3 regions of the Sphingobium sp. TomTYG46 genome follow, and region 1 is predicted to be linked to each of the others. Evidence: predicted binding sites of a transcription regulator. Region 1 holds the regulator's gene; each other region holds the start of a gene.
The links. Region 1 encodes LexA, which represses DNA repair genes until DNA is damaged. Its sites were predicted from a motif close to GTTCCNCNCTTGTTCT; they were not measured.
Positions count from the first base shown of each region.

Region 2: the regulator LexA is predicted to act here: its motif matches at 1,662-1,677, upstream of ACZ5YV_RS11690 (MmcB family DNA repair protein).
Region 3: the regulator LexA is predicted to act here: its motif matches at 2,008-2,023, upstream of ACZ5YV_RS12925 (ImuA family protein).

Region 1 covers NZ_AP027324.1:489,067-492,338, forward strand. Annotated here, with positions in the region: gene ACZ5YV_RS02540 (ComEC/Rec2 family competence protein) at 1-1,345, shown strand, start outside; gene lexA (transcriptional repressor LexA) at 1,306-1,977, opposite strand; gene ACZ5YV_RS02550 (hypothetical protein) at 2,130-2,282, shown strand; gene ACZ5YV_RS02555 (molybdopterin molybdotransferase MoeA) at 2,337-3,272, opposite strand, start outside.
Region 2 covers NZ_AP027324.1:2,302,502-2,305,773, reverse strand. Annotated here, with positions in the region: gene ACZ5YV_RS11705 (PaaI family thioesterase) at 1-440, shown strand, start outside; gene ACZ5YV_RS11700 (DUF1491 family protein) at 430-768, shown strand; gene ACZ5YV_RS11695 (cell wall hydrolase) at 950-1,597, shown strand; gene ACZ5YV_RS11690 (MmcB family DNA repair protein) at 1,707-2,198, shown strand; gene ACZ5YV_RS11685 (hypothetical protein) at 2,222-2,455, opposite strand; gene ACZ5YV_RS11680 (ankyrin repeat domain-containing protein) at 2,701-3,272, opposite strand, start outside.
Region 3 covers NZ_AP027324.1:2,552,891-2,556,162, reverse strand. Annotated here, with positions in the region: gene ACZ5YV_RS12930 (Y-family DNA polymerase) at 1-1,290, opposite strand, end outside; gene ACZ5YV_RS12925 (ImuA family protein) at 1,187-2,002, opposite strand; gene ACZ5YV_RS12920 (sulfotransferase domain-containing protein) at 2,162-3,272, shown strand, end outside.

The DNA of each region.
Region 1 (3,272 bases):
CGTCACCGCCCTAATCGGTGCGGTCATTTTTCTGCTGATGCGGATCATGGCACTCAGCCGACGTGCGGCATTGGATTGGCCATTGATGCTGATCGCTGCGGCCGGTGGCGCGCTGGCGGGCCTGGGATATACTTTGCTGACGGGCGCGGAAGTGCCGACGGTTCGATCCTGCGTCGCGGCACTGCTGGTGCTGGGCGGGCTTGCGCTTGGCCGCGAAGCCATCACCTTGCGGCTGATAGCCGCCGGGGCATTGGTGGTTCTGTTGGCATGGCCAGAGGCGCTGGCGGGGCCAAGCTTCCAGATGAGTTTCGCCGCAGTTATCGCTATTGTTGCCTTGGGCGAACATCACCGCTTTCGGGCATTCGCGGGATCCCGTGAGGAGTCAGCACTTCGGCGACTGGGTCGCCACCTTGCCGTCCTGCTCCTCTCCGGCTTTGCGGTGGAAATGGCTCTGGCGCCGATCGCTTTGTTCCACTTTCACAAGGCCGGGATGATAGGCGCTTTTGCAAACCTGGTGGCTATCCCCCTGACGACCTTTGTCGTCATGCCGCTGGAAGCATTGGCTTTGCTGCTGGATGTTGTCGGTCTTGGGGCTCCTGCCTGGTGGTTGACGGGCCGCGCGCTCGATCTGCTGCTGCTGATCGCGCATGGGGTAGCGGCAAGTCCTTGGGCGATCGTCACCGCGCCTGCCGTGTCTAACGCGATTTTCGGGATCATCGTGCTGGGCGGCCTTTGGTGCCTGCTTTGGCGAAGCGCTTGGCGCTGGATGGGACTGGCCCCCGTGGCGCTGGGGATGGCCATCATTATTATGAGTTCGCCACCCGACATTCTGGTGACAGCGGATGGGCGCCATGTGGCCGTTCGCGGGCAGGACGGCGGCATGGCTATTCTGCGTGAGCGGGCAGGAGATTATGTCCGCGATATGATCGCAGAAAGTGCAGGCCATGGAGGTCCGCTGGGCGCTCTTGCAGACTTGCCCGAAGCGCGTTGTTCCATGGACTTATGCATGGTGGCCCTGACCGGAGGAGGGCGCATATGGCAGCTATTGGTGACGAGAAGCGGGGTTGTCGTGCCCAAGGACGGCCTGGCACGCGATTGCGCGCGTGCCGACATCGTTATCGCTGACCGTCGCCTGCCGTCATGGTGTCGGCCCCGCTGGATGAAAGCCGATCGGCGGTTGTTGGCACATACCGGCGGGCTGGCGATCGATCTTGATGGAGGAACCGTGCGAACCGGCAAAACAGTGGGCGACGCACATCCGTGGGTCGCCCGGCCTCCCTATTTACCGTCGCGCCGTCGATCCGATCAGTTGTACCGTCGCAGCAGACCAGCCAGCTTTCCTTGAATGCGCACCTGCTGCGAATCGTAGATTTGCGGCTCATAAGCATTGTTGGCCGGATCGAGCCTGACCTTAGGTCCCTGGCGATGATAATATTTCAGCGTCGCCTCGCTATCCTCGATTAGTGCGACCACGATTTGCCCCTCGCGCGCGACTTCGGTTCGCTGGATCAATGCGAAGTCACCGTCGAGGATGCCCGCGTCGATCATCGAATCGCCAGAAACCTCAAGAGCATAATGATCACCGGCACCCAGTAGAGCGGCAGGAACCGACAGCATGTTCTGTCCTTCCATGGCTTCTATGGGGACGCCTGCGGCAATCCGACCGTGAAGGGGAATGTCGATCACGTCGTTGGCTGCGACCGGGGCCTTGGCCGACAGTTGCGGCTTGGGTGTCGCTGCAACCTTGGGTGCGCGATGCATCGCTTCAGGAAGTTTCAAAACCTCCAGTGCTCGTGCCCGATTTGGCAGGCGACGGATGAATCCGCGTTCTTCCAGCGCATTAATCAACCGGTGAATCCCGGATTTCGACCGCAGATCGAGCGCTTCCTTCATCTCCTCGAACGAAGGTGAAACCCCGCCTTCCTCGAGCCGAGTTTGAATGAAGCTGAGCAATTCCTGTTGCTTGGGCGTCAGCATGCCGACTTATCCTCCATGGAACGGATGGAGAACACATAGGAAACGTAAGGGGGCAAGTCAAGCGGGCTTGCGCCAAGCGTAACGAAAGGAACGGACCTGCGTCACAGCCGTTCAATAGCGGCCTTCCCAAAGAGGGTGAATAGGAGAGTAAGATGGCGAACCAGAACGATCAGGACAAACAGCGCCGCCAGCAAGGTGGTGACCGCTCAAGCCAGGGCGGGCGTCAGCAGCAGCAGGAAAATCGCCAAGGTCAAATGGGCGAGAGCCGCAAGGACAAGAGCGATCACAGCAAGCAGCAGCGCTGATCTACGTTTGGTTGGATCACGGGGAGGGGCCGCATTGCGGCCCCTTTCTCATTGTCAGAGCGGAACGATGGTTACTTTGTCGCCTACGGCGGCTGGGGGTGAGTCGGCCGGTCGACGGATCAGGCACCCCGCTTGAGCCAGGGCTGCGGTCGCGGCGCTGTCCTGCGAGGTAACGGAGACCAAGCCGACATCGGTGAGGTAGGCACGAAGATAGTCGTCGCGCTCTCCTGTCGCGGGGAGGGGGGCGGCGAGTTCCGCGATCATCGTACGGGGTAGCGGGTTGGCGGCTCCGGCCATGTGCCGCACAAGGGGCAGCAGGAATAGCGTTGCTGTCACAAAGGCGGACACGGGGTTGCCGGGGAGACCGAGGAACAGGGTGTCACCCAGCTTTCCCGCCATGAGCGGCTTGCCGGGGCGCATGCGAATCTTCCAGAAATCCAAAGTGCCGCCTGCCGCCTGAAAAGCTGGCCTCACCAAGTCGTGATCGCCGACCGAGGCGCCCCCGGTTGATACGATGACGTCGGCCCCGGCAGCTTCTTTGAGCGATCGGACCATTGCGTCCAGATCGTCGGGAACGATGCCGAGGTCGATCACCTCCGCGCCTGCCTGACCTAGCATGGCCGCAAGCATGGGCGCGTTGGAGGACGGCAAGCGGCCAGAGGGCGTGGGCGCTCCGGGGGGGACGAGTTCATTGCCTGTAGAGATCAGGGCGATGCGCGGACGGCCGCCGACCGGGAGGGTTCCGTGGCCCCCAAGAACGGCAAGAGCAATCTGCGCGGGACCCAGTGCGGAACCGGCAGGCAGCAATAGATGATTTGCGCCAAAGTCGCTTGCCGCCGGGCGCACGTTTCGTCCTGTGGGTAGTGGAGAGCCGAGCGGGTGCACGAACTGGCCGTCCAGCTGCGCATCTTCCTGGATCAGGACGGTATCGGCACCGGGCGGCAGTGGTGCGCCGGTGAAGATGCGGCAGCATTCCCCCGGAGCCAAAGC
Region 2 (3,272 bases), 850 kb from region 1:
GCGGCGAGGCGGCGCATTTCCGCGCGCTGGAGAAACTCTACCGTTCCGCGCCGATCAACCGGATGTTCCGGTCGGAGCTGACGATTCCCGAAGCAGGCCGCTCAATCATCGAGTTCGATGTTGATGAAGAACAGTTTCACGCGGCGGGCGCCGTCCACGGGACTGTCTATTTCAAGATGATGGATGATGCCGCCTTTTATGCGGCGAACAGCCTTGTCAGCGATCGATTCCTGCTGACGACCGCCTTCAACCTGTTGTTCACCCGCCCGATCGGGCCGGGCCGCATCCGTGCCGAAGGGCGGTGGATCAGCGGCAAGCGGCGGGTGTTCGTCGCCGAAGCGAGCCTGATCGACATGGACGGCGAAGAGGTAGGCCGGGGAACGGGCACCTTCATGCGGTCGCAATTTCCGCTGTCGTCGCTGCCGGGCTATGCAGGCTGACCGGCTGACCAGCGCGATGCTGGTCGGCGTGCTGGTAAGGCGCGCGGCCGGGGTCGGCGGATTCGCCACGGTACTGGTGAAGGGCGATGAGATCAGCGGCGCAATCCTTATCGAAACCGCCGAAAGAGGGCAGGCTATGGGCCTGTTCGAGCGGGTTTCCGACTTTGCCGGTGGATATAGGTTGGAGCGTTGCGGACCCGCGCCGGAGGAGGGAAGCGATTCCCTCAATCAATATATAGCGAGGCGTCGGAGATCAGACCCCGATCTGTGGGTCGTGGAACTCGATATCGCGGATGCGGAACGGTTCGCCGCTGAAACGATCTGTTGATCGTTGACTCTGAACAGATGGAAAGGCACTGGCCCCACCCAACGCTTAACGCGCAGGTTGCCAAATTCGCCCGTGGGGGGCGGGCGAGGTAAACACGCAGACGGGGGGCGGCCTGACGTCGATTATGTGATGGGGTTTTTCCCGACGTCTCTGGCCAAGAACCGCATGTTTCTGAGTTATAATGAGTTTTCGTTTGAAGGCCGCGACTGCCGCGGCATTTGCATTGACCGCGACCGTAGCGGTTACTGCGGCCGACATGTCGAGCGCTAGCGAAGTCGCTCCATCGGTCGTCTCCCTTCCGGGAAATCCAGAGCTGAATGCGGCTCCGGCGGCTTCCAAGCCCGCTGTTATTTTCGCCGCGCCGCGCGAAGTCGCCCAGTCGCTGGCCAATCTTTCTGAAACGCCCGACGTCCGCGCCGACAATCTGTCCGCTCTGGTCGATGCACAGGGCGCAGCCGAAGCCGTCGAAGGCGACATGAAGTGCCTGGCTGGCGCGGTCTATTTCGAATCGAAGGGCGAGAGCCTGGAAGGCCAGCTGGCCGTTGCCCGCGTCATCATCAATCGCGTGAAGTCGGGCCGTTTCGCCAGCAGCATGTGTGGCGTCGTCTATCAGCCGGGCCAGTTCAGCTTCGTGCGTGGCCGTGGCATGCCGACCATCCCGATGGCGAGCGAAAGCTGGCGCGAGGCTGTCGCGATCGCGCAGATCGCGATGCAGGACAGCTGGAACAGCAAGGCCGAAGGCGCGCTGTTCTTCCATGCTCGTCGCGTGTCGCCGAGCTGGGGCAAGCGCCAGCTGGCCTCGATCGACAATCATATTTTCTATCGCTGATCCTCGGGTCGCACATCACAAGGACAGCGGGCCGGTTCAGGAAACTGAATCGGCCTTTTCTTTTGTTCCCTTCTTGTTCTAATATGGCGCGATGAGTCCGGTTTCTTCCATGCCAGTTCCCCAAGGGGGCTGCTCCCCGCTGACCGATGGCACGGCGCTGGCCGTCGCGCGCGGCACGCTGCGGCTGTTTTTCCGCCATGACATGAGCGGGATATTGGAGGTGCCGTTGCCCAATGGCCGCCGTGCCGACATCATGGCGTTGGATAGTGCAGGGCGGATCACCATCGTCGAGATCAAATGCAGCCGCGCCGACTTGCTGGGTGACATGAAATGGCCGGATTATCTGGACTATTGTGATCGCTTCTTCTGGGCGGTGCCTTCGGGTTTTGACCTGTCGCTGTTTGACAGCGAGGCGTTATGGCCCGCGCGCACCGGCCTGATCGTTGCCGATCAATATGATGCCGAATTGCTGCGGCCTGCGCCGGTGGAACCGCTGGCGGCGGCACGGCGGAAAGCGGAGACGCTGCGCTTTGCACGGCGGGCGGCGCGGCGGCTGACCGCGCTGGCCGATCCCGATCATGCCGCTGAACTGGGATGGTGACGCAAGGTCATCCACCATAGGCGTCAGCTGGAGCGCGTACCCCAATATTCATCGGCCAGGAATCGGTGGAGCGCCGTCGATCCCTGCCGCGCTGCTGTCCGCGCCATGTGGCGGCGGATGTCGTAGCTGCTGTTGTTCAGTCCGGTATGGAATGAATCCAGCGCCTTTTTCGTTTCATGCGGCGCATGCGTATAGGGCTGGAAGATATTGCCGAGCGCCTGCTCCCAGGCTTTCTCGATGTCGTTCTTGCGCTCCATAACCTGCCTCTCCGGGCTTGGGATGATAGAGAGGAGATGGGAAGGCGGAGGGCGTGAGACAAGGCGTATGGCGTCCAGATCTATCTTGCCGAAATCGTTAAAAATGCCGTTTGAGCTGAGCTTGTCGAAGCCCTTGCTTTCTAAAAAGAAGTGAAGCCGTTGGCTTCGCCGGCCTTCGGCTCGACAGGCTCGCGGCGAACGGTAGCTAACCTGCGCGGTTCCGAAGGGTGAGCCTGTGACCAGCTCTAAAAAGTCGGACCCTGCACCGGCCCCGAAGGTGCGGCCTTTGGCTTCGATGCCGCCAACACCTCGACAATTCCGGAGGTGCGCGCGTCCCGTTCCGCATAGTCGCGCGCGGACATGCCTGCGATCGTGTCACGCTTGTCAGCATTCGCCCCCTGCGCGACGAGCAGGCGGACGAGTCCGATGTCCCGTATCTGCACCGCGCGGATCAGCGGGGTTTCGCCGCTGCCATTCGTCTTGTCGATCTGCGCGCCGCCAGCCAGCAGGGTGCGCACCCCGTCTTCGAAGCGGGCCTGCACCGCGTTCATGAGCGGTGTATTGCCCCGGTTGTCGGCAAGATTGGGATTGGCGCCCTTGGCCAGCAGGAAGGACAGCCATGTATTGTCGCGACGGGCGATGACGAGGTGCAGTGCGGTTTCGCCGCTGGTGACGTCGCGGCTGTTGATGACGGTCGATCCGGGCTTCTGGATGAGGTCGGTCACCTTCTGCCCGTCGGCGTCCTTGACCGCCTTCAGGAAATTATAGCTGTCCGAAAATTGCGCCTGAGCCGCAATCGGCGACAGCAGCGCGAGTG
Region 3 (3,272 bases), 590 kb from region 1:
GCGCATCGGCGGGTCGCCGGGTTCTCCCTGACGTGGCCAGCTGGACGGCGTCCGGCTTTCGATCGCAGGCAGCGCAAGCTGCGCCTGCTCGGGAATATGGCTGTCGCGCGGTTCCAACCGCTGGATGCGGTTGCGGCCAGCGCGGACGGACAGCCGATCGACCAGCGCCGCGACCGCCTCCTCGCGCTTTGCCTCGCCCCCCTCCAGCGCCAATTGGGTCGCCGCCATCGGCTCGGTCTGCGGCACGGTAAGGCGCAGCATGTCGAAGCCGAAACCGGGGTCCAGCGGATCGGACAGGCTGTCGATCCGCTCCCGCACCAGCCGCATGATCGCGGGCGCATCCCGCACCGGCAAGCCAGTTTCCACCCGCAGCGGAAAGGCAAGGCCATCGGTGCGGAAGAACAACAACTCGAACCGCCGCCCGCCCTCGCCCCGCTCAGTCAGCCGTTCGCCCGCTTCGGCCGCCATCTCCTCAACCCGCTGCAAGGCATAGGCGGTGCTGCCCACCGGCTCTGCGAAACGGCGCTCGATACGGAGGACAGGACGCGGGCGGCGGGGGGTAAGGGGGCGATGCCCCAGACCCAGCAGGCGGTGCAGCGCATCGACCGCTTCCTCGCCAAAGCGCGCGGCCAACGTCGCTGCGGGCCGGGCGGCAAGATCGCCGATGGTGCGCAACCCCGCGCGCCGCAGCGCTACGCCGCTCTCCTGCTCCAACTCCAGCGCCTCGACCGGCAAGCGACGCAAGGCGGCGTCCTCATCGGGCGCTGGCCCTGCCGAGAAGCGGCACAGCGCATGCGCGCCCTCCGGCGTCCCCGCTACTGCATGACGCACCTCCATGCCGTGCCGTTCAAACCGGTCCACCGCCTCGCGCGCCAACGCTTCCTCACCGCCCCACAGATGCGCGCAGCCGGTGATGTCCAGCATCAGCCCATGCGGCGGATCGATCGCGGCCGCAGGCGTATAGCGGGCGCACCCGTCGCACAGCCGCTCCAGCCAATCCTGATCGGCATGATGATCCGCTTCGAAGCTGACCAGATCCGGCTCCTGCGCCCGCGCATCGGCCAGCGTCATGCCTGCGCTTAAGCCCAACGCCAGCGCATCGGCATCCGGCGTCACAAGGCGCATGGCCCCGCGCACAGCCTCCACAATGACGACCGGCCCGGCACCGGCCTGCGCTTGCCACAGGTCAGGCCGCGCGATGCGCAGCCGATCGACCGGCAGGAAGGGGAACCACAGCGCCAGGTAGCGCCGCCTCGTCAGCGTGTCCTCCGCTTGCCCATCCATGCTCATGGCGTTCATCGCACTCTTCTCCAAAATCTCCCCGCTCGGCATTCCACACCATCCGCCACGTCATGCCGTCTGCCCCCGAACGGCAGCGCAACAGGTGGAGCGAGAAAGCGCTCATGCCCGGCGCATTGCCCGGCAACGGCACGGATGGCGCAGCCTCCACCCGCCACCGTGTCTCCGCCGCGCTCGGCACCGGATCGCCGCCGATCCGCAGCACGAAGGCGGTAACCCCCGACGTCTCCGCCGCCAGCGCCAGACGGCGGCTGGCAGTCAGGTCCAGCAGCGGCGCGCGCCCGCGCAGTTCGATGACCAGCGCGCCCAGCGCCGGGCAGCGCAGCGCATCAACCGCCGCGCGCAGCAGCAGCGCCTCATCCTTCATGACGCCGATCAGCAAATGGGCTGGATCTATTCCAAGCGCGGAGAGCCCCGGGCCATAAGGTTGACCCGCCGTTCCATTTGAAAGGCGCAACCAGAACAGAGGAGCTTCACGCGCCGCAAGATGGGCAAGGATCAGGGAAAGACCGGCAGTGGCGCCCTCGTCTTCAGCATTTCCGAACAATTCATGCACCCGGCCCCTGGCAAGGCCGCCCTGCAATGCCTGATCAAAAGCCGCATGTCCGGTCGCGATACGCGCATCTGCTTTGACGGCCGGAATCCCTTCCAGTGATGCAATGTGCCGCCTGAGGGCTGCAAGCCTGTCCACCGAATCCACCATAGAATGTTCTCTATATGTTCTTTTCGGCGATAGTACATCCCCTGTCAATCAACTTGGCTGCCATCAGAAAAAAGGGAGGATGGTTTCAGCTTCTTACACACATTGGCCATCATCCGGAAAAGTTTCACACCCGGCTTTCTGCCAAGCTAATCTGTGTTGATGGACACGCCCCACATTGCCTCGCTGGCTCATGCGCCTTTCATTCTGGCGCGCCGCATCGCTTCGGCTCGCAGCCTGCGTCTTGTTTCCAGCGCTGCGACTGCGCTCCTTGCCTCCTACCCGAAGTCGGGCAGGACCTGGCTCAGGTTTATCCTGGCGCAATATTTCCTCGCGTCGCGTGCATATCCGCCCATTACGACCCAGAGCATGTTCACCTTTGCTCCCAACTTCGACTTGGATCCGGTGCGCGGCATACCGGCCTTTGTCCGCAGATCGGAGGAGGCCTCTTTCCCCCTGATCCCTTCCACTCATCTGCGCTTCAAGCCGACCCTGCCCGGTCGGCTTCCGATCATATTCCTGATCCGGGATCCGCGGGCCGTGCTCATTTCCGACTATCACCATGTGACCCGGCACAAGATGTCGTTTCAAGGCAGCGTTGATGATTTTCTCAGGGATGAGAATAGAGGCCTGCCCCACTATATCAAATATATGAACAGCTGGGCCAATGGCCTCGAACGGCATGATCATCACATCATATATTATGAGGATCTACTGCTTCAAACGGAGGCAGAAGTCGAAAATATGCTCAATTTCCTGGATGAGCCAGTCAATAGCCGTGCTCTTGGATTTGCGGTGGACAACTCATCCTTTGAAAAGCTCAAGGCATTGGAACTCGCCCAGGGCATTCCCGGCCATGAATATGACAGATCGGATTCAGATGCCCTGCGGATCAGAAAGGGACAGTCCGACAGCTTCCGCCAGGAACTGACGATCGAGCAACAAAAATTGATCGAGGATGGCTGCAAATCTCAGTTGCACCCCCGGATGCTGGCCAAGCTGGATCGATACGGCTTTTCGGACCCGCCTTCGTCATCCACCTTGAAACCGATAGGGATATCGCAATCCGCGGTGCCCGAAAGACAAGTGCATGATCCTGTAACCAAGCGCCGCCTTCCCTCTCTTGGCGTGCAACTCTTGAGCGAAGCGATGGTCATAATCGGCCTCGCCGCCATGCTCATCGCCCCGACCATTCTGGCGATAGAAGTAGGCGAATGGTTTTCCCGGCGGGAATGGGATGGTCATTCCCTGGAAGATGGCCTCGCCTTGTTCG